DNA from 4 places in the Rhizobium sp. PEPV16 genome. Region 4 is predicted to be linked to each of the others. Evidence: predicted binding sites of a transcription regulator. Region 4 holds the regulator's gene; each other region holds the start of a gene.

Region 1 (4,573 bases), on a different contig from region 4:
GCACAGGAACTTTTCCGCCTATCCGGCTGGGATCAATGACGAAGTTCATGCTATTGCACCCCTCGCCTCGATGGTTGCAGCACGCGCCTGAACACTCTCGGCCCTTCGAGCACCCTGCTTCTGCGTCAGACATGCTGACTGTGTCGGCAAGGCCACCAAATCACCCCCGCTTACCGTTCCAGACGTCGAGATTGGCAATTTGGCGAGATCGCAAGACGTTGAAAATATAGTAAACACGCCATTAACCAGAAGCGATATGGATGCTAACTTCCGTCATCGCTCGGGATTTTACGCAAAGTTCTAACCATCGATAAGTACTGGTTATCGATGGTATACAGCATTTATCGATGGTGAGACGATCACGCTCTGAGCAGATCCCGTTTAGAGGCGCCAGACCATTTCTCTTTTCAGCGTTACCTCCAGCAAATGCGTCGGGTGGCGGGTCTTTCCTTCCCGTTCCTACTGAGTGTGAGGCCTGCCTAGGAACCGGCATTCACGGTCATCTTCGATCAACACGATTCTCGAAAGAAGGTGATCTCAGATGTGACTACGTCCTACAGTTTCCCTCTCAAAACTGCGAGTAGACGGTACGAGATCTTTCGCCTATCGATTGCTTATGAAATCGTCGCTTGAACATATGCCGCTCCGCAAGCAGCGAGAACTCGGACGGGTTCTCGAAATCCTCCACGAGGAATTCGAGGACGCGCTGAAGGAAGGCACGACCGATTTCAAGAAGCGCGGCAGGATCCTGAAGATCATCCTCTTCGGCTCCTACGCCAAGGGTGGCTGGGTCGATGAACCATTCACGATGAAGGGGTATCGCTCCGACTTCGATCTCTTGATCATCGTCAACAATCGCAAGCTCTGCGATTTCGCGGAATATTGGCACAAGGCAGCCGACCGGCTGATACACGAAGCCACGATCGAAACGCCAGTGAGCTTCATCGTCCATTCCAGACGGGAGGTGAACACCTACCTCAAGGAGGGGCAGTATTTCTTCTCTGACATTCGCAAGGAAGGCATCGTTCTCTACGAACTGGACGATGAGCCGTTGGCTGAGCCCGAGCCCCTTTCGACCGAGGACCGGCTTCGCGTGGCGAAGGAGCATTTTGAAGAGCGGATCGAGGCTTCGACGGAATTTCTCGATCTGGCCGAACATGCACGTACTAGGGGCTACGGAAAACGAGCGGGGTTTCTTTTTCATCAGTCGCTGGAGCAAGCCTATTCCTGCATTCTCCTTACTCTCACCAATTACGGTCCACCATCGCACAACATCAAGTTTCTGCGCTCGCTCGCCGAGGAGCAGGACCGCCGGCTGGCCGAGGCCTTTCCACGTGATCAGCACCGGGAACGCGCGTGGTTCAACACATTGAACGAGGCCTATGTGAAGGCGCGCTATTCAAAACATTACGAGATCAGCGAGGAGGCTCTCGCCTGGTTTGGCGAGAGGACAACCGTGCTGCTTGAATTGGTCCGGATGGTTTGCTCCGAGCATCTCGAAAGGCTGAAACACGACAGCCACTAGCTAGTGGCGTGTGGCCTCTACGCCGACTGAAGGGGCTACGATCGAGCCAATGCGACATCGACATGCGGCTGGAACCGCGGCACCACCTGGAACGTTTAGAGAACGCATTCAGGAGGCCGCTATGAGTGACAATCCGAAAACCAAGACATCGTCCAACACACAGAAGGACCCCGACGATTGGGTGAGCGGCGACGAGCCGATGACCGGCGCGCAGCGGTCCTATCTGAAAACCTTATCCGAACAGGCGCACAAGCCCGATGCCTATGCCGAGGATCTGACCAAGGCGGAGGCGTCCAAGAGGATCGACGAACTGAAGCAGTCGCTCGATTTGGAATGAGCGGCCGCCTGGCGATAACCAATTGGGTGAAGCCGAAAGCCGACGAGAACGTTTGCGCGCCGCAACACCGGGCGGTGTAAGCTGTTGGAATGGCAAGCTTATGCAAGCCTGGCGTTTCGTTGCCCGCAGGACCCTTGCTGGCAGGAATTTGCCAGCTACCGCCGAACTTGCTGCGAGCTGATTATGTTCGAAGCCTCGACAAACCCCACAATCGCATCATCTCCGCTGGAGCTGAGATTTCTACCGGGATCACGTAGGGGTCTGCAGACCTTAGCGCCGTGACGCTCTCGCGCTTCTTGATCGGAAGCCCGTGGCCCATGTTACTGACCGAATAGAGGGCCACTTTCAGCTTGCCGCTTACCTTCCATGACCGCAACCTGCCCCATGGTTTTTCCTCCAAACGGCCGCTGTTTTCTGCAATGCCTTGGACTTCGAGCCACTGAGCAACACACGCGAGCGCATTGACGGGCTTGACCACCCGGTCTTCCATGCCCTGCCAGATGGTTATCGCAGGCCATGCCTTAGCCTCTGGCGAAATCTCAGCGATGGGTCTTCCCCATCCACCCGGCGGCGGCGTCGCACCTGACTTCATCGCGCGCAGGGCGGACATCGTGTCGCGGGCAGATCCGAATGGCATGCCGGCTATGATCGCGGCGCCTGCAAACAGTGAGGGATAGTTCGCGACCAGTGCGCCTGTCATCGCCCCGCCGGCGGACAGCCCCGCGACGAAGATCCTCGACCGGTCAACGCTATGGCGCTCACATATGTGCTCGAGCATCTGCTTGATTGAACGCACCTCGCCGCGGTCCCTCGCGACGGCGCTTGGACGAAACCAGTTGAAGCAATTTTGCGAATTGTTTGCTCTCTTCTGCTGCGGATAAAGCAGAACGAAACCGCGCTCTTTCGCGAGCTTGGAGAAGCCGGTCGCGACATCCAGGCTTTCGGGAGTCTGACCGCAGCCATGAAGCAGGACGACAAGCGCGGGCTTCTTCGGCAGCCGCGTCGTCGGAACGAAGGATTTCATCACCAGGCGGCCCGGATTGCTTCCAAACGCGGTTGTCTCGACCAAAATCGGTTTCGCGGGACGGGACGTTGAACGTTTCGTTCTACTTCGGGTCGTTTCGAGAGCTTTCTCGATCCGCTTGCTGATCTTCTTTTGGGCTCTGAGGACCTTTAATAGCGATCTGCCGAGACTGAGCTTCATAGGTGAAGGTTCTCAACCCGCGACAGGAGCATCCGCAAGCCCGGCTGCGCTGCTTCCCGCAGCGCGGCCTCCACGGGGAACCACCGTGTCTTACGGACATGCTTCTCCGGAAACTTCTCCGCGATCCTCGATACCTGAAGGAGATGGACGGCCACGTGGTATTGGTGGGGACTTGTGTCCTTCCGATAGGAAAACGTGTCGAACACGGTCTTGTCGACGATGCCTGCCACTCCGGCTTCCTCGGAGTCCTCTCTCAGCGCCGCAGCGCTGCTGGCTTCACCATCTTCGCCGTGCCCCTTCGGAATGCCCCATCGACCGTTCCGTCGGCTACCTACAAAGAGCATTTCAAGTCCACCGTTTCGGTCCGGCGGTAGCAACGAGCACCGGCCTGCCCCACATCGCGACCAGACAGGGTTTTCACAAGTTCCGTCTGGGCGTTTTCGTTGAGCATCGTCCGCCTCCGGTTTCGAAGCCCGCGCAAGCTAGCCGGGCGACGTTCAAGAGTCCAGTTCGCTTCATCACGTCCGGCAACTGCACCAAGCGGAAAATGCTCGTGGCTATACTCTTTTACGTGCCCGCCAAAATGCGCCAGAGCCGCGAATCTAGGGTCAACAACGCGCCAGCGCTGATTGCTCTCCAAGGTCGTTGCGAATGGTCGTAGCAGCAACCCCTGCCTGCCCCATGGCATGGCTGATCTGGTCAAGACCGGCGACGACGTCTCCCGCGGCGTAAAATCCTGGAACCGTGGTCCTCTGGTGGCCATCGACGATGACACATCCTTCGTCTGAGAGCCTCGCTCCAAGACGTGATGCCAGGTGCGAACGTATGTCGGATCCGAGAGCCGGATATATGGACGCGAATGAATAGGTTTCCGTTGGTGTTGCGACGCGGATCATATCTTTGTCCAGATCGGTCGAGATTACGGGCCCGACCTCCACTCTTATTCCGAGGTGGGTCAAGGACGACGTCTCGATTTCGGAGAGATCATGTTTGCCCTCGGGCGATATAAGCGTGAGATCCTTCGTGTAACTTCGAAGGAAAACGGCCTCCTTGAACCCCTTCGTTCCAGTTCCGAGAACACCAATGGGCTTGTCCGTTACCTCAAAACCGTCACAGACGGGACAGTAGCGCAGAAGGCCACGAGCCACGGCTTCATCATGGGTTGCCTGTGGCATCGCAGGCCGTCGGTTGACGACACCGGTAGCAAAGAGTACGGCCCGAGAGCGGATGCTGCCGCTCTCGAATTCTGCCACGAACAGGTTGTCGGCTTTATGAAGCGTCGTGATCCTGCGGCGTTGAATGGCTGCCCCGTAGAGCTGAGCCTGGGCGTTCATTCTCGCCAGCAGCTCAGTGCCGCTGATGCCGTCCGGGAATCCGGCATGGTTGTGCGACATAGGGATGGTGGAAGCGCGGCTGGAGTTATCGTGGAAGACCGCCACGGAAAGATGGTAGCGCGCCAGGTAAATCGCCGCGGTCAGGCCAGCCGGACCACCCCCGATGACAACGC
Region 2 (4,573 bases), on a different contig from region 4:
ATTGCGCAATGTCTCGCTTCAATACTTCGGAAATGTTTCTGATCAGAAAATCACCCATTCGGCACCTCCACTATGATATCAGTGATATCATAGTATCTCGCCGATGAATTTTCAACGCAGCGTCAGAGCGCCTTGGACTTCGCCGCCTTGGTGAACTTCTTGATCACCATCTCCCGCTTCAGCCGCGAAATGTAATCGATGAAGAGCACGCCGTTCAGGTGGTCGATCTCGTGCTGCAGGCAGGTGGCGAGCAGGCCATCGGCTTCCACCGTCTGTTCCTTGCCGTTCCGGTCGAGATACTTGACCGAGACAGTGGCCGGGCGCTCGACCTCGGCATAATAATCCGGAATCGAAAGGCAGCCTTCCTCATAAACGGAGCGCTCGTCGGAGGATGTGAGGACCTCCGGATTGATGAAGACCTGCGGCTGCTTTTCTTCGCCCTCGCGCGAAATGTCGATGACGAGCATGCGGCGCGGCACGCCGATCTGGATCGCCGCAAGGCCAATGCCCGGCGCGTCGTACATGGTTTCCAGCATATCGTCGGCAAGACGCTGCAGGTCGGAATCCACCCGCTCGATCGGCTTGGACAGCTGGCGGAGAACGGGATCGGGAAGAATGATGAGTGGCTTGATGGTCATGGCGTTCCCATAACCCATCTTTTCCGACTATGGAATTATCCGGTAGGCGGGGAATACGCTTTTTTGCATCCCCGTCTGGAATTTTGCCATATTGGCCTCAGGCAGCCCGTCGAGCAGCACCGGCGGAGCGGCCCTCCAGTCGGGCGCGGAAACGCCGCAGCAGCTCGATCAGCGTCTCCACCTCGTCCTTGAGCCGGCGGGTTTCCGCCGAGGATTGCTCGACCATGTCTGAATTCTGCTGGGTGATCGCACCCATGTTGCGGACGGCGAGGCTGACCTCGTTGACCCCGGTCGCCTGATCGCGGGCAGCGGCGGCGATATCGGCGACGAAACGGTTGATGATATCGATGCGGCTGATCATGTCGTTCAGCGCCTCACCGGTGCTGGAGACGATGCTGACGCCCTGATTGACCTGGGTCGAGCTCTGCGAGATCAGGTTCTTGATCTCCTTGGCCGCTTCCGCGGTGCGCTGGGCGAGCTGGCGGACTTCCTGGGCGACGACGGCAAAACCCTTGCCGGCATCGCCGGCACGCGCCGCCTCGACGCCGGCGTTGAGCGCCAGCAGATTGGTCTGAAAGGCGATCTCATCGATGACGCCGATGATCTTGGAGATCCCGGTCGAGGATTTCTCGATGCCGGCCATCGCCGAGACGGCGCTGGTGACGAGTTCGCCGGAGTTCTTCGCCTTCTGCTGCGTCTCGCGCACGGCATCCGACGCCTTCTCGGCATTGGCGGCCGTCTGGCCGACGCTGACGGACAGTTGCTGCAGGGCGGCCGAGCTCTCCTCGACGCCTGCCGCCTGCTGGGCAGTGCGTAGCGCCAGATCGTTGGTTGCATTGGAAATGACATCGGCGCCGCTCATGATATGGCCCGAAGTCTCGCGCACGGAGGCGAAGGACTGGCTTAGCGCCCTGACGGCGCGGTTGTAATCCTCGGCCATCTGCCGGAAATTGCCCGGCAGGTCGGATGGCAGGGTGGCTTCGAGATCGCCGTTCGACAGCGCTTCCAGGCCGCGGCGCAGCTGCTCCAGCGCGATCGCCTGATCGGATTCGGCCTTAGCACGCTGCTCTTCCAAGGCGCGGCGCTTTGCTTCGAGCGTCTCGAGATAGACCGAGATGGAATAGTCCATGTCGAGCATGCCGGCCTTGATGACGGCCGACAGCTTCTCGGCCAATGCCTTGCCCTGCTGGCGCGCGAAGATCGACGGCCACTGCTTCTCCATGATGCCTTTGACGAGTTCGGACATGACGATGGTGTAACCGCCAATATACCAGCGCGGCTCCAGCCCGATACGGGCGTGCGTCCGGCCGACCGCGGTCACGCCGTTGACATAGCTCTCGTCGAACGCGCCGCCAGCAAGATTGGCCCAATGATCCTGCTGGCGCTTCTTGGCATGGCCGACATGGTTCTTATCGGCGAAAAAGCCTGCGACAGCCGGGGTCTTGGCGATCTTGGCGTAGAATTTATCGAGGGCGCCGCCGATCAGCTCTGATATGACAGGGCGCAGATCCCGCATCGACTTGAGCGCTGCCTCATCCAGTTCGATGAAATCGAGGCGCTGCCTGAGGGCACTGTCGGTCTGCTGGGCGGTCATGGAGATCTCTGTACTTGGCGCGACGCGCGCGGGAAGGAATTTCTGCGCCGCAGGTTTTGGCCAATATGGTTGAGCAATCGTTAAATGAGACGGCGATTTCTTCTCCCCGGGCGAGGAAGAGCGATGGCTTGGAAGGATATTGAGGGCGGCTCATTCCGTTCACGTTTTGATCTATATATCGCCATTTCTTCTGTTATGCTTGCGACATGACCATCCATTCCGAATCGCTCGCCCTTGCCCTTTCCTCGATCAGCCCGGCCATGCTGGCGCTTGTCGGCGGCGTTCTCGCCGCCTTCGCCCTGCTGGTGATCGTGCTTCTGCTGCGCGGCGTCAGCCTTCGCCGCGAGCAGGCGGAGGAAGCGAGCTTTCGTGCTCAGGAAAACGAAGCGCGCATGGCCGAGCTTTTGAAGATCCAGGCGGAGATGCAGGGCCGCATCGCGGCAATGACCGAGGTCTTCGGGGCGCGGCAGAGCGAACTCAACCAGACGATCAGCCAACGCCTCGACGGCATGTCGCAACGCGTCAGCTCGACGATCACCGAGCAGACCAAATCGACGCATGAGAACCTGCAGCGGCTGCAGGAGCGGCTGGCGGTCATTGATGCCGCGCAGAACAATATCCAGACGCTCGCGAGGGATGTCGTCGGGCTGCAGGCCATTCTGTCCAACAAGCAGACGCGCGGCGCCTTCGGCCAGTCCAGGATGGAAACGATCGTCGCCGACGGCCTGCCGATGGGCGCCTACGCCTTCCAGCAGACGCTGTCCAACGGTTCGCGGCCGGACTGCACGATTCGCATGCCGAACGGCGCACCGCCGCTGGTGATCGACGCAAAATTTCCGCTCGAAGCCTGGAACGCGATCCGCGACGCCGGCACCCCCGAGGCCGGCAAGATCGCCGGCCAGCAATTCCGCCGCGACATGGAGGTCCATATAAGGGACATTTCCGAGAAATATCTGATCCAGGGGGAAACCCAGGATACGGCCTTTCTCTTCGTGCCGTCCGAATCGATCTTCGCCGAGATCCACGAGCATTTCGAGCCGGTGGTGCAGAAGGCGCACCGCGCACGCATCGTCATCGTCTCGCCGTCGCTGCTGATGCTGTCGATCCAGGTCATCCAGGCCGTGCTCAAAGACCAGCGCATGCGGGCGCAGGCGCATCTGATCCAGGGCGAGGTGGCGATCCTGATGGACGACCTCAGCCGCCTCGACGAGCGGGTGCGCAAACTGCAAGGCCATTTCGCCATGGCGCAGAAGGATATCGACATGGTGGTCACGTCAGCCGACAAGCTCACCAAGCGCGGCGCCAGGATCGAAGCGCTGGAATTCGAGGCAGGCGGCGGCGATGCCAAGCCCGCCCGCGACGGCGAAGCCGCGGCCAAATCGGTGGAAAGCCGCACCGGTCTTCTGAAGCTGCGGGTGGTTGACGAGGAGTGACCGCTTCGGGCAGTGTCGCGCCCGCATGAAACAGTAGGAGCATGATTTCGCCCGCATGCTCCGGAAGACGGGACACATTCATGATCACAGTTTTCGGGTCCATCAACATGGATCTCATCGCCACGACCGAGCGCCTGCCGAAGCCCGGCGAGACGGTGGCCGGCAACGGCTTTGCCACGGCCGCCGGCGGCAAGGGCGCCAACCAGGCGCTGGCAGCGCGGCGCGCCGGCCGCTATGTGCATATGGCCGGCGCCGTCGGCAAGGATGCCTTTGCTGCGGAGGCGCTGGCCCTGCTCGATGATGCAGGCACCGACCTTTCTCTGATCAAACATGTCGACGGTCCCACCGGCACGGCGCTGATCCTTGTCGGCGGCGACGGCGAAAACATGATTGCCGTCGTTCCCGGCGCCAATGGCCGGGTCACGCCTGCCAATGCCGAGACGGCGATCGGCCGCATGAACGAAGGCGATATCCTGATGCTGCAGCTTGAAGTGCCGGCTGCTGCCGTCGAACGCGCGCTGTCGGCGGCCCGCGCCAAGGGCGTCACCAGCATCCTCAACCTCGCGCCGCTGATCCCCGATGCGCCGCGTCTCGGCCGGCTCGCCGATATCGTCATTGCCAACGAGACCGAATTCGAGCGGCTCGCCGGACAGGAAGGCATGGACGCACAAGCACGGGAGGCAGCCCTTGTGCATCTGCATGCGGAGACGGGCCAGACGCTGATCGTGACGCTCGGCGCCGACGGGGTCATCGCCATTCGTGACGGGGCGATTTCAAGGGCGCAGGGCCTCAAGATCGAACCTGTCGATACGGTCGGCGCGGGAGACACTTTCTGCGGCTATTTCGCCGCCAGCCTCGACGACGGCCTCGATTTTGTCTCGGCGCTGCGCCGTGCGGCGGTTGCCGGT
Region 3 (4,573 bases), on a different contig from region 4:
AGCCTCCGCCCGCAATTCGCTGTCTGCCTGAGCCAATCTCCGATCGGTCTTAAATCGACTGGAGCGAAGCTACGTCGTCGTCTATTCATGGTCTCAACAGATGAGGTGAACCATGCAAGACGGCGAAGTCATCATTGAACGGCGGGGGACCGTGGGCGTGATCCGCCTCAACCGGCCGCGGGCGCTGAACAGCCTGACCCTGCCGATGATCCGGGCGATCACTGCGGCCCTTCACGCTTTTGCCGGTGATCCCGAGGTGGCAAGCGTCGTGATGGTGGGGGAGGGCGAACGCGGCTTTTGCGCCGGCGGCGATATCCGCGCCCTGCATGAGAGCGCCCGCGCCGGCGATGGCCTCGCCGGCACATTCTGGCGCGAGGAGTTCCGCCTCAACCATATCATTGCCTCCTATCCCAAACCCTATGTCGCGCTGATGGACGGTATCACCATGGGCGGCGGCGTCGGCCTGTCCTCGCACTGTCGCCACCGCGTCGTCACCGAGCGCACGCGGCTTGCCATGCCCGAAACCGGCATCGGCTATGTCCCGGATGTCGGCGCCACCTGGCTGCTGCCGCGTGGCCCCGGCGAGGCCGGAACATGGCTCGGCCTGACAGGGCTCGATATTGGTGCTGCCGATGCGATCCACGCTGGGCTTGCCGATCTTCAGATCGCCTCGTCGCGGCTCGGAGAGGTGATCGATGCTCTCTCCGGCCTGCCGCGCGCCAGCTCATCCGGCGATGTCGATGCCGTGCTGCAGGCGCTTTCTGAGCCTCAGGGAGAAAGCCGGCTGCGGCAGAACGCGGCGATGATCGATCGCGCTTTTCGGTTCGACAGCGTCGAGGAGATCCTGGCAGTACTCGCCGGGGAGGAAGGCGAATTTGCCGCCGAGACGCGCCGGGTGATGCTGACGCGTTCACCGACCAGCCTGAAGCTTGCTTTGCGGCTGCTCAGGGCCGGCCGCAGCAGTGCCTCGCTTGCCGAATGCCTCGGCCGCGAACTCGGTGCCTGCCTGCAGATGCTTGATAATCCCGATTTCTTCGAGGGTATTCGCGCCGCCGTCATCGACAAGGACCGCAATCCGCAATGGTCGCCGGCGTCAGTCGATGCCGTGGAGTCAGCAAGGGTCGAATTTTTCCTGAAACCAGCCGAGCCGCCGCTTTCACTCTGAACGCTATCCGGTTATCGCCACATGCCGCGCATGCGGGCGCCGACATCGATGCGCACCTGCCGCGCTTGGGCTTGAGCGGCCTCCGATTTCCCCTGCGGCCAGCTGCAGGCCTCGAAGAACTGGAGCAGGGTCGCGGGAATGAAGCGGCTGCGTGAGGCATAGACGTGCCGGTCGCCCTGCGAGTTCTGCCCGTAGGTGAAGAAGCGTTGCGGCACGACGAGGTCAAGACCGTCCCGGGCGCGCGTCATGGCGACATAGAGCAGCCGGCGTTCCTCTTCGATTTCAGCGGTTGTGCCGACGGCGAGATCGCTCGGTATACATCCGTCGACGACGTTCAGCATGAAGACCCTAGTCCATTCCTGGCCCTTGGCGGAATGGATGGTCGACAGGATGAGATAGTCCTCGTCGAGAAGCGGCACGCCCGCCTGGTCGCTGGTCGCATCCGGCGGATCGAGGGTGAGCTCGGTGAGAAAGCGCTCGCGCGAGGCATAACCGCTAGCGATCTGCTCGAGCTGCAGCAAGTCGGCCTGCCGCGTCGCGGCATCCTCGTGCAGCCGTTCCAGATGCGGCGCGTACCATTGCCGCGCCAGGCCGATTTCCGCCGGCCAGCCGGCCTTGCCGGTCTTCAGCTCCTGCAGCATCGAAATGAACATTGTCCAGTCCTCGCCGGAGCGCGGCGGTGCCGGCATGGCGCCGAGAGCAGTAATCGGGCTGGCATCCTCGGCCATCAGATCGAGCGTCTTCTGCGCCGTCGACGGCCCGACGCCCGGCAGGATCTGCATCAGCCGGAAGCCCGCCACCCGGTCGCGCGGGTTCTGCGCGAAGCGAAGGGCGGCCAGCATGTCCTTCACATGTGCGCTGTCGAGAAACTTCAGCCCGCCGAACTTGACGAAGGGGATGTTGCGCCGGGTCAGCTCGACCTCCAGCGGCCCGCTGTGATGCGAGGCACGGAAGAGCACGGCCTGCTGCTTGAGCGTGAGGCCTTCCTCGCGATTGTCGAGCACCATGTCGGTGATGTAGCGAGCCTGCTCGGCCTCGTCGCGCACAGTGACGAGGCGCGGCCGCTCGGACGATTGCCGCTCGGTCCAGAGATTCTTGGTGAAGCGCTCCGAGGCGAGATCGATGACGGCGTTGGCGGCGGCGAGGATCGGCTGCGTCGAGCGGTAGTTGCGGTCGAGCGTGACGATATTGGCGGCCGGGCTGAAGGCTGCGGGAAAATCGAGGATATTGCGCACCGTCGCGGCGCGGAAGGAATAGATCGACTGCGCGTCGTCGCCGACGACGGTCAGCCCCTGGCCGCCGGGCTTCAGCGCCAGCAGGATCGAGGCCTGCAGCCGGTTGGTGTCCTGATATTCGTCGACCAGCACATGGTCGAAGCGGCTGCCGATATCCTCGGCAATCATCGCTTCGCCAACCATCTGCGCCCAGTAGAGCAGCAGATCGTCGTAATCGAGCACGTTCTGGCTCTGCTTGGCCTCGACATAACAGGCGAAAAGTTCGCGCAGCTGTTTCTCCCACGTCGCGCACCAGGGAAAGACGTCGCGCAGCACGAGGTCGAGCGCGGTTTCCGAATTCACCGCCCTGGAATAGATGGCAAGGCAGGTGCCCTTTGTGGGAAAACGGCTTTCCGTCTTCGAGAAACCGAGGTCGTGCCGGATCAGGTTCATCAGATCGGCACTGTCTTCGCGGTCGTGGATGGTAAACCCAGGATCGAGACCGATCTGCTCCGCATAATCGCGCAACAGCCGGGCGCCGATGCCGTGGAAGGTGCCGGTCCAGGAAAGCGCATCCGCCATGACGCCGGCATTCGAACCAAGCACGTCGCGGCAGATGCGCTCGACACGCCGCGCCATCTCGGCTGCTGCCCGACGCGAAAAGGTCATCAGCAGGATGCGGCGGGGATCAGCGCCTTTGACGATAAGATGGGCGACGCGATGCGCCAAGGTATTCGTCTTGCCCGAGCCGGCGCCGGCAATGACCAGCAGCGGCCCGGCAATATGGCTGCCGTCGATGAGCGTGCCGTGCTCGACGGCCATGCGCTGCTGCGGATTGAGCTTTTCGAGATACATCCAGCCGTCCGGTTGGGCTCCCGCAGAATCACTGCGGAAAGATTAGATGTTCCTTGAATGTTCGCGATTGCGGCCTCTGTCAAGCGCTGCGGCGCGCCAGCAACATCTCAGTCGGGGAAATCCGGACCGATCTCGCGCCGCACCAGCTTCAGGCTGCGGTCGGGCTGAAGGATATAGGTTTCCTCCACGCGCTGGCCCGTCCCGTTGTAGAACTGGTTGTAGACGGCGCTGCCGACCGGCGACTTGGTGAGCTTCGTTCGCGGCTGGCCGCCATACGTAATGCTGCCGGGAATGGGTTCCAGCGCTGGCGCATCGGCCGAGGAGCAGCCGGCAAGCATTGCCCCGGCAAACAAGGCGGACAGAAGCGCTTTCATCGTCGTCATCCCTCTTTCGACTGCAGCCAGATATGGAAGTCGCGACGTCTTTCGCCAAGGGTCGTCCATGCCAGGGTCCATAGGAAGCGCTCTCGAATAGGCTCCTCCATGCGTGGCGCACCGCAACGAAATGCCTCGCCGCGGGTTAACCGATATCAACTGACATCAGGAGACGGTCACTGTGCTCGGCTTTGCAGCATTCACGAACTATGGCGAATCCGGCCGGCAGGATCACATCGACGCGGCAACACGCGCCTCGGTGGAGTGCGCACTTCATGCGGCAGGCGATATCGAAGCCATAGACATCATCGTCACCACTTTAGGCTCATATGTCATCCTGGAAGGTTCCGTGCGCCGGCGGGGCGATGTCGAGCGGGCGATCGAGATCGCAGAGAGCGTCGTCGGTCGAGGCTATGTGCGCGGCCGCCTGCTGCGACGCTGAAGTCGAAAGATGGGATGCTGCGCCGGCCCTGTGCTCAACTGTCCTTGCAACGCATAAAGGGAACCAAGTGCTCTCCCGCGTGTTGAAATGCCGGACCTAAACGCTGGAGACTCCCATGCAGCTGCTTCCTCGCCTCTGGGCAACGACCTTGATAGTGGGTTGCGGTGCCCTTGCCGACTCCGCCCATGCCGCGCTCGAAACCGGCACGGATTATTCCGCTTTGCCGAAGGACCAGATCGCCCTCAACGAATATACCGGGACCGTCGCCTGCGAGCCGGTAGAGCCGCACTATCTCCCCTCCTTCATCCGCGCGGCGGACGGCACAATCATCGGCGTCGGTTATGTCGAGATCGAGAATGAGAGCGGCGCGGATTGCTGAAAAAAGATGCTCCTGCTCGGACGAGGCTCGCCTGCGCTTCCGCAGAGGTGACGAGCCCCTAACCATCATCATGATGGCTGGTCGTCCTCTATTGATGCAGGTGTACCAGGCGCAACGCCCTTTGCACCAAAACCCGGCGCGCAC
Region 4 (4,573 bases):
TCGCCGGTCTTCCTCGGCGCCGGGTCAGCCGTCTGGTTTCTCGCGGCATCGGATTTTCCTCTCGTTGCATCGCTGCTCTGCCTGTTGGCGCTGACCGTGGCGGTTCTCATCGCCAGCCGCGGCCGGGCGGCGGTGCGGGCAACGCTGCTGGCGCTTGCGCTCGTGGCCTGCGGCATGGTCTCTGCGCAGCTCGAGAGCTGGCGGATTTCCACTATGATCCTCGATTCCGCCGTGACGACGACGGTGACCGGCCGCGTCGAGCGGCGCGAAGGCGATGGTCGCGGGCGGTGGCGCTACATTCTTGCCGTCACCGGCACTGAGGCGCCACAGGTGAAGCGGCCGCCCGAACGCATAACCGTGATCGCCCGCGGCGCCGACGCGCCCTTCGAGATCGGCGACATAATCAGCGGCAGGGCGCGGCTGACGCCGCCCGCAGGCCCAGCGCTTCCCGAGCTCAACGACTTCTCCTTCAGTGCCTATTTCGACGGCATCGGCGCCAACGGTTTCTTCTACGGTGCGCCGACGAAGGTCGATGCGCAGGCAGGTCCCCAGGCTGCAAGATCGACGGCGGAAGCGCTGCTCGAAGGGCTCTACCGGCTGCGCAGCGGGATTGGCGACCGCATAAGGTCGATCCTGCCCGGCGACACCGGTGCTTTTGCCGCTGCTCTGGTGACGGATGAGCGGCGCGCCATTTCGGATACGACGACGGAGGCGCTGCGCCAGTCCGGTCTGGCTCATATCATCGCCATCTCCGGTCTCAACATGGCGCTGTCGGCCGGCATCTTCTTCGTCGGCTTCCGGATGCTGCTCAGCCTCTTTCCAGGCATCGCTGAGGCCTACCCGACGAAGAAGATCGCTGCCGCCGGCGCGCTCATCGCCGTCACCGCCTATTTCCTGATCTCCGGCTTTGCGGTCTCTGCAGAACGCGCCTTCATCATGATGGCCATCATGTTGATTGCGGTCTTCTTCGACCGGCCGTCGATCAGCCTGCGCAATGTCGCGCTCTCCGCTCTCGTCATCATTGCCATTTCGCCGTCCGAGGTCTTGGGACCGAGCTTCCAAATGTCCTTTGCCGCGACATTGGCACTGGTCTCGGGCTATCAGCTGTGGAAGGACCGGCGCGTCCGCGAAAACGCCTTTCTGAAGCTGCCGATCATCCGGCCGTTCGTTACGGTTGCCGGTTTCTTCGGCGGCGTCTTCCTGACCTCGCTGATCGGCGGTTTTTCAACCGCGCTGTTTTCGATCGAGCATTTTCATCGCCTGACCGCCTACGGCCTGCCGGCAAACCTCGCGACGATGCCGATCATCTCCTTCATCATCATGCCGGCAGGTCTGCTGGCGATGCTGCTCATGCCTTTCGGTCTGGATGTTTGGGCTTGGAAGATCGTCGGATTCGGCCTCGATTTGGTGATCGCGGTCGCAAAGACGGTGTCCGGCTGGGGTGGCAATATCGACGTCGGCCGCTTGCCCGCCTGGTATTTCGCCGTCGCCGTGGCAGGCTTTCTGCTGCTGACGCTGCTCCGCACCCGGTTGCGCCATGTCGGCACATCGATCATCGCGGTCGCAACACTCATCCTGCTGCTTCTGCCGGTTCCCCGGCCGCCGGATCTGGTGATTTCGGAGGATGGCAGTCTCGTCGCGGTCGTCGAGGCGGCGGCAATGGCTTCCAACCGTGAAAGACCGCCGGACTTCATCTTCGACCAGTGGCAGCGAGCGCTGGTCCTGCCGAGGCATGATCCGCCGAAGATGCTGGATGGTCCTGCTATCCCGCCTGAGGGAGAAGACCGCCGCGTCAGGCTTTCCCGCGATCAGCAGAACGAAGCAAGGACCGCGATGCGGACGGCCGCAGCGGGCGGTGACGCAAACCGCTTTTCCTGCGTCAAGAAGGCCTGGTGCATATCAAGGCTTGGCAATGGTCGGGTGGTAACCGTCATCGACAACGCCGCCTATCTCGGCCCGGCGTGCGACGCGGCCGATATAGTCGTGACGTCGGTCCGCCTTCGCTTCAACAATTGCCGTTCAGGTGCGACGCTCTTCACCGGTGAGACGTTGCGCAGGACCGGTTCCATCGAGTTGCGCTTCACGGACACTGGCCTGGAGGTCGCAACCGCATTCGATGTATTGTCGCGGCCATGGATGCGCCATCGTGCCTATGACTGGCGCAGCAACAGTTTTACCGAATCCGGCCTGGCCAATGTCAGTGATATCGGCGAATGAGACCGACGAGTTTACCCTGAACCTTGACACGGTCCGGCCCGAAAATCCGGGTCTCGTAAGCTGGGTTGGCCGCTTCCAGCGCGATCGAGGCGCCCTTGCGGCGGAAGCGCTTGAGTGTCGCTTCTTCGTCGTCGACGAGAGCAACGACGATGTCGCCAGGACTTGCGGTGCTGCCGTTGCGGATGATCACGGTGTCGCCGTCGAAGATGCCGGCGTCGATCATCGAATCGCCCTTGACCTCGAGCGCATAATGTTCACCGGAGCCGAGCATGTCGGCCGGAACGACGATGTCGTGGGTATTGTTCTGGATCGCCGAGATCGGCACACCGGCAGCGATTCGGCCCATGACCGGCACGGAGACCGAGTTGCCGTTGTCGGCGACGGGTTTTGCGGGAGCAGGAGTGGCAACCGGCTGCGGCTTGCCGAGGCTGCCCTCGATGACGCTCGGCGAAAAGCCGCGCCGGGGCTGAATGCTGGGGCTGTAGGCCTCCGGAAGCTTGATGACCTCGATCGCGCGGGCGCGATTCGGTAGGCGGCGAATGAAGCCTCGCTCCTCAAGCGCTGTAATCAAGCGATGAATCCCGGACTTGGAGGCGAGGTCCAGGGCATCCTTCATTTCGTCGAAAGATGGCGGAACGCCGGATTCCTTCATGCGCTCATGAATGAAAAGGAGAAGCTCCTGTTGTTTGCGCGTGAGCATCGACGTTGTGACCTCGTGATTGAAACAAATCCAGAACAGACACTATATGTTCCATATGTGTTCCGCAAGTAGCTAAATTTCCGTAAAACTTGGCGCCAACTCGTTGAGATTTTTATTTTCATTCGCCGGAGTGGGACACAAGTCTTGACGTTTCCAGGAGGGACATCATGAACGAGCATTCCGCCAAACCGCACCCGCTGGATCATGTCCTGCTGCCGGTCGTCAATATCGATCTGGCGCGCGAAAGGCTCGGCAAGCTCGGCTTCACCGTTGCCGCCGATGCGCGCCATCCCTTCGGAACGGAAAACGCCTGCGTCTTTTTTGCCGACAAGACCTATCTGGAGCCACTCGGGATTGCGAGCGTCGAGGAGAGCGAGGCATCGGCACGCCAAGGCAATGTCTTCACGGCCCGCAACCAGGCCTTTCGTTTCCGCTGCGGCGAGGAGGGGCTTTCGGGGCTGGCTTTCGGCAGCAAGGATGCCGGCACCGATCATCAGAATTTCGTCGGCAACGGATCGAGCGCCGGCGAGATGCTGCAGTTCACCCGGCCGATGACGATGCCGGACGGTTCCGAGACGATTGCGGGCTTCAAGCTGGCTTTCGCCGGCGACCTGCGCGCGCCCGATCTCCTGCTTTTCACCGTCGAGCGCGTCAATCCGCTGCCGGCCGACCGCGCCGCGCTGGAAACACACGCCAATGGCGTCACCGGCATAGTCGAGATTGCGCTTTGCACGCCGGAGCCGGCCGCCTTCGCTGCCTTCGTCAGCCTTGCCGTGGCGCAATCGGCAGTCGAAAAAACCGGTTTCGGCTTCAATATCGCGGCGTCAAATGCCAAAATCAGCCTGATGACGCCGGAAGGGCTGGATGCCTATTTCGACATCGCCGGCTCATGCGCAGATCGCGGCCTGCGCGGCCGGGCAATCCTCTTTGCTGTCGTCGATCTTGCCGTGACAGAAGCGCATTTGGCTGCTAACGGGGTGACATACACGCGCAAGAACAATCGCATTCTGGTGAAGCCCGCGCCCGGGCAGGGCACGCTCTTCGCTTTCGAGGAAACACGATGAGCACTGATACGAATTCCGAGGTCAGGATCGGCGAAGGCCAAGGCCAGGTCACCTTTTCCAATACCGGCCGCCTGTCGCTGATTGCCGGTCCCTGCCAGATGGAGAGCCGCGACCACGCCTTCATGGTTGCCGGCACGCTGAAGGAGCTTTGCGGAAAGCTCGGCATCGGCCTCGTCTACAAGAGCTCCTTCGACAAGGCGAACCGGACCTCGCTCTCGGCTGAACGCGGTATCGGGATCGAAAAGGGCATAGAGATCTTTGCCGACCTCAAGAAGGAATTCGGCTTTCCCGTCCTGACCGACATTCATACCGCCGAGCAATGCGCGGAGGTGGCAAAGATCGTCGACGTCCTGCAGATCCCGGCCTTCCTCTGCCGCCAGACCGACCTTCTCATCGCCGCCGCCAAGACCGGCCGCGTCGTCAACGTCAAGAAGGGCCAGTTCCTCGCTCCCTGGGATATGAAGAACGTCCTGAAGAAGCTCAATGCCAGCGGCAATCCGAACGTGCTGCTGTGCGAGCGCGGAGCCTCATTCGGCTACAATACGCTGGTTTCCGACATGCGTTCGCTGCCGATCATGGCAGCGATGGGCGC

Evidence for each region. Region 4 encodes LexA, which represses DNA repair genes until DNA is damaged. Its sites were predicted from a motif close to TGTTCNNNNTGTGTTCNG; they were not measured.
Region 1: a site for LexA is predicted at 1,613-1,630, ahead of FY112_RS31020 (DUF3072 domain-containing protein). Genes of this name have one in related genera too.
Region 2: a site for LexA is predicted at 2,389-2,406, ahead of FY112_RS20250 (DNA recombination protein RmuC). Genes of this name have one in related genera too.
Region 3: a site for LexA is predicted at 3,282-3,299, ahead of FY112_RS26165 (ATP-dependent helicase). Genes of this name have one in related genera too.

What each region holds. Positions count from the first base shown of each region.
Region 1 covers NZ_VSZV01000351.1:27,087-31,659, reverse strand. Annotated here, with positions in the region: gene FY112_RS31025 (nucleotidyltransferase and HEPN domain-containing protein) at 617-1,525, shown strand; gene FY112_RS31020 (DUF3072 domain-containing protein) at 1,647-1,862, shown strand; gene FY112_RS31015 (PHB depolymerase family esterase) at 2,044-3,066, opposite strand; gene FY112_RS31010 (NUDIX hydrolase) at 3,063-3,410, opposite strand; gene FY112_RS31005 (NAD(P)/FAD-dependent oxidoreductase) at 3,675-4,573, opposite strand, start outside.
Region 2 covers NZ_VSZV01000319.1:36,237-40,809, forward strand. Annotated here, with positions in the region: gene FY112_RS38620 (plasmid stabilization protein) at 1-58, opposite strand, end outside; gene def (peptide deformylase) at 123-638, opposite strand; gene FY112_RS20245 (globin-coupled sensor protein) at 736-2,232, opposite strand; gene FY112_RS20250 (DNA recombination protein RmuC) at 2,439-3,665, shown strand; gene FY112_RS20255 (ribokinase) at 3,746-4,573, shown strand, end outside.
Region 3 covers NZ_VSZV01000340.1:36,147-40,719, reverse strand. Annotated here, with positions in the region: gene FY112_RS26175 (EAL domain-containing protein) at 1-31, shown strand, start outside; gene FY112_RS26170 (enoyl-CoA hydratase/isomerase family protein) at 113-1,165, shown strand; gene FY112_RS26165 (ATP-dependent helicase) at 1,177-3,234, opposite strand; gene FY112_RS26160 (membrane protein) at 3,342-3,608, opposite strand; gene FY112_RS26155 (BON domain-containing protein) at 3,790-4,050, shown strand; gene FY112_RS26150 (hypothetical protein) at 4,166-4,429, shown strand.
Region 4 covers NZ_VSZV01000244.1:4,155-8,727, reverse strand. Annotated here, with positions in the region: gene FY112_RS09045 (ComEC/Rec2 family competence protein) at 1-2,217, shown strand, start outside; gene lexA (transcriptional repressor LexA) at 2,198-2,917, opposite strand; gene FY112_RS09035 (VOC family protein) at 3,085-3,981, shown strand; gene kdsA (3-deoxy-8-phosphooctulonate synthase) at 3,978-4,573, shown strand, end outside.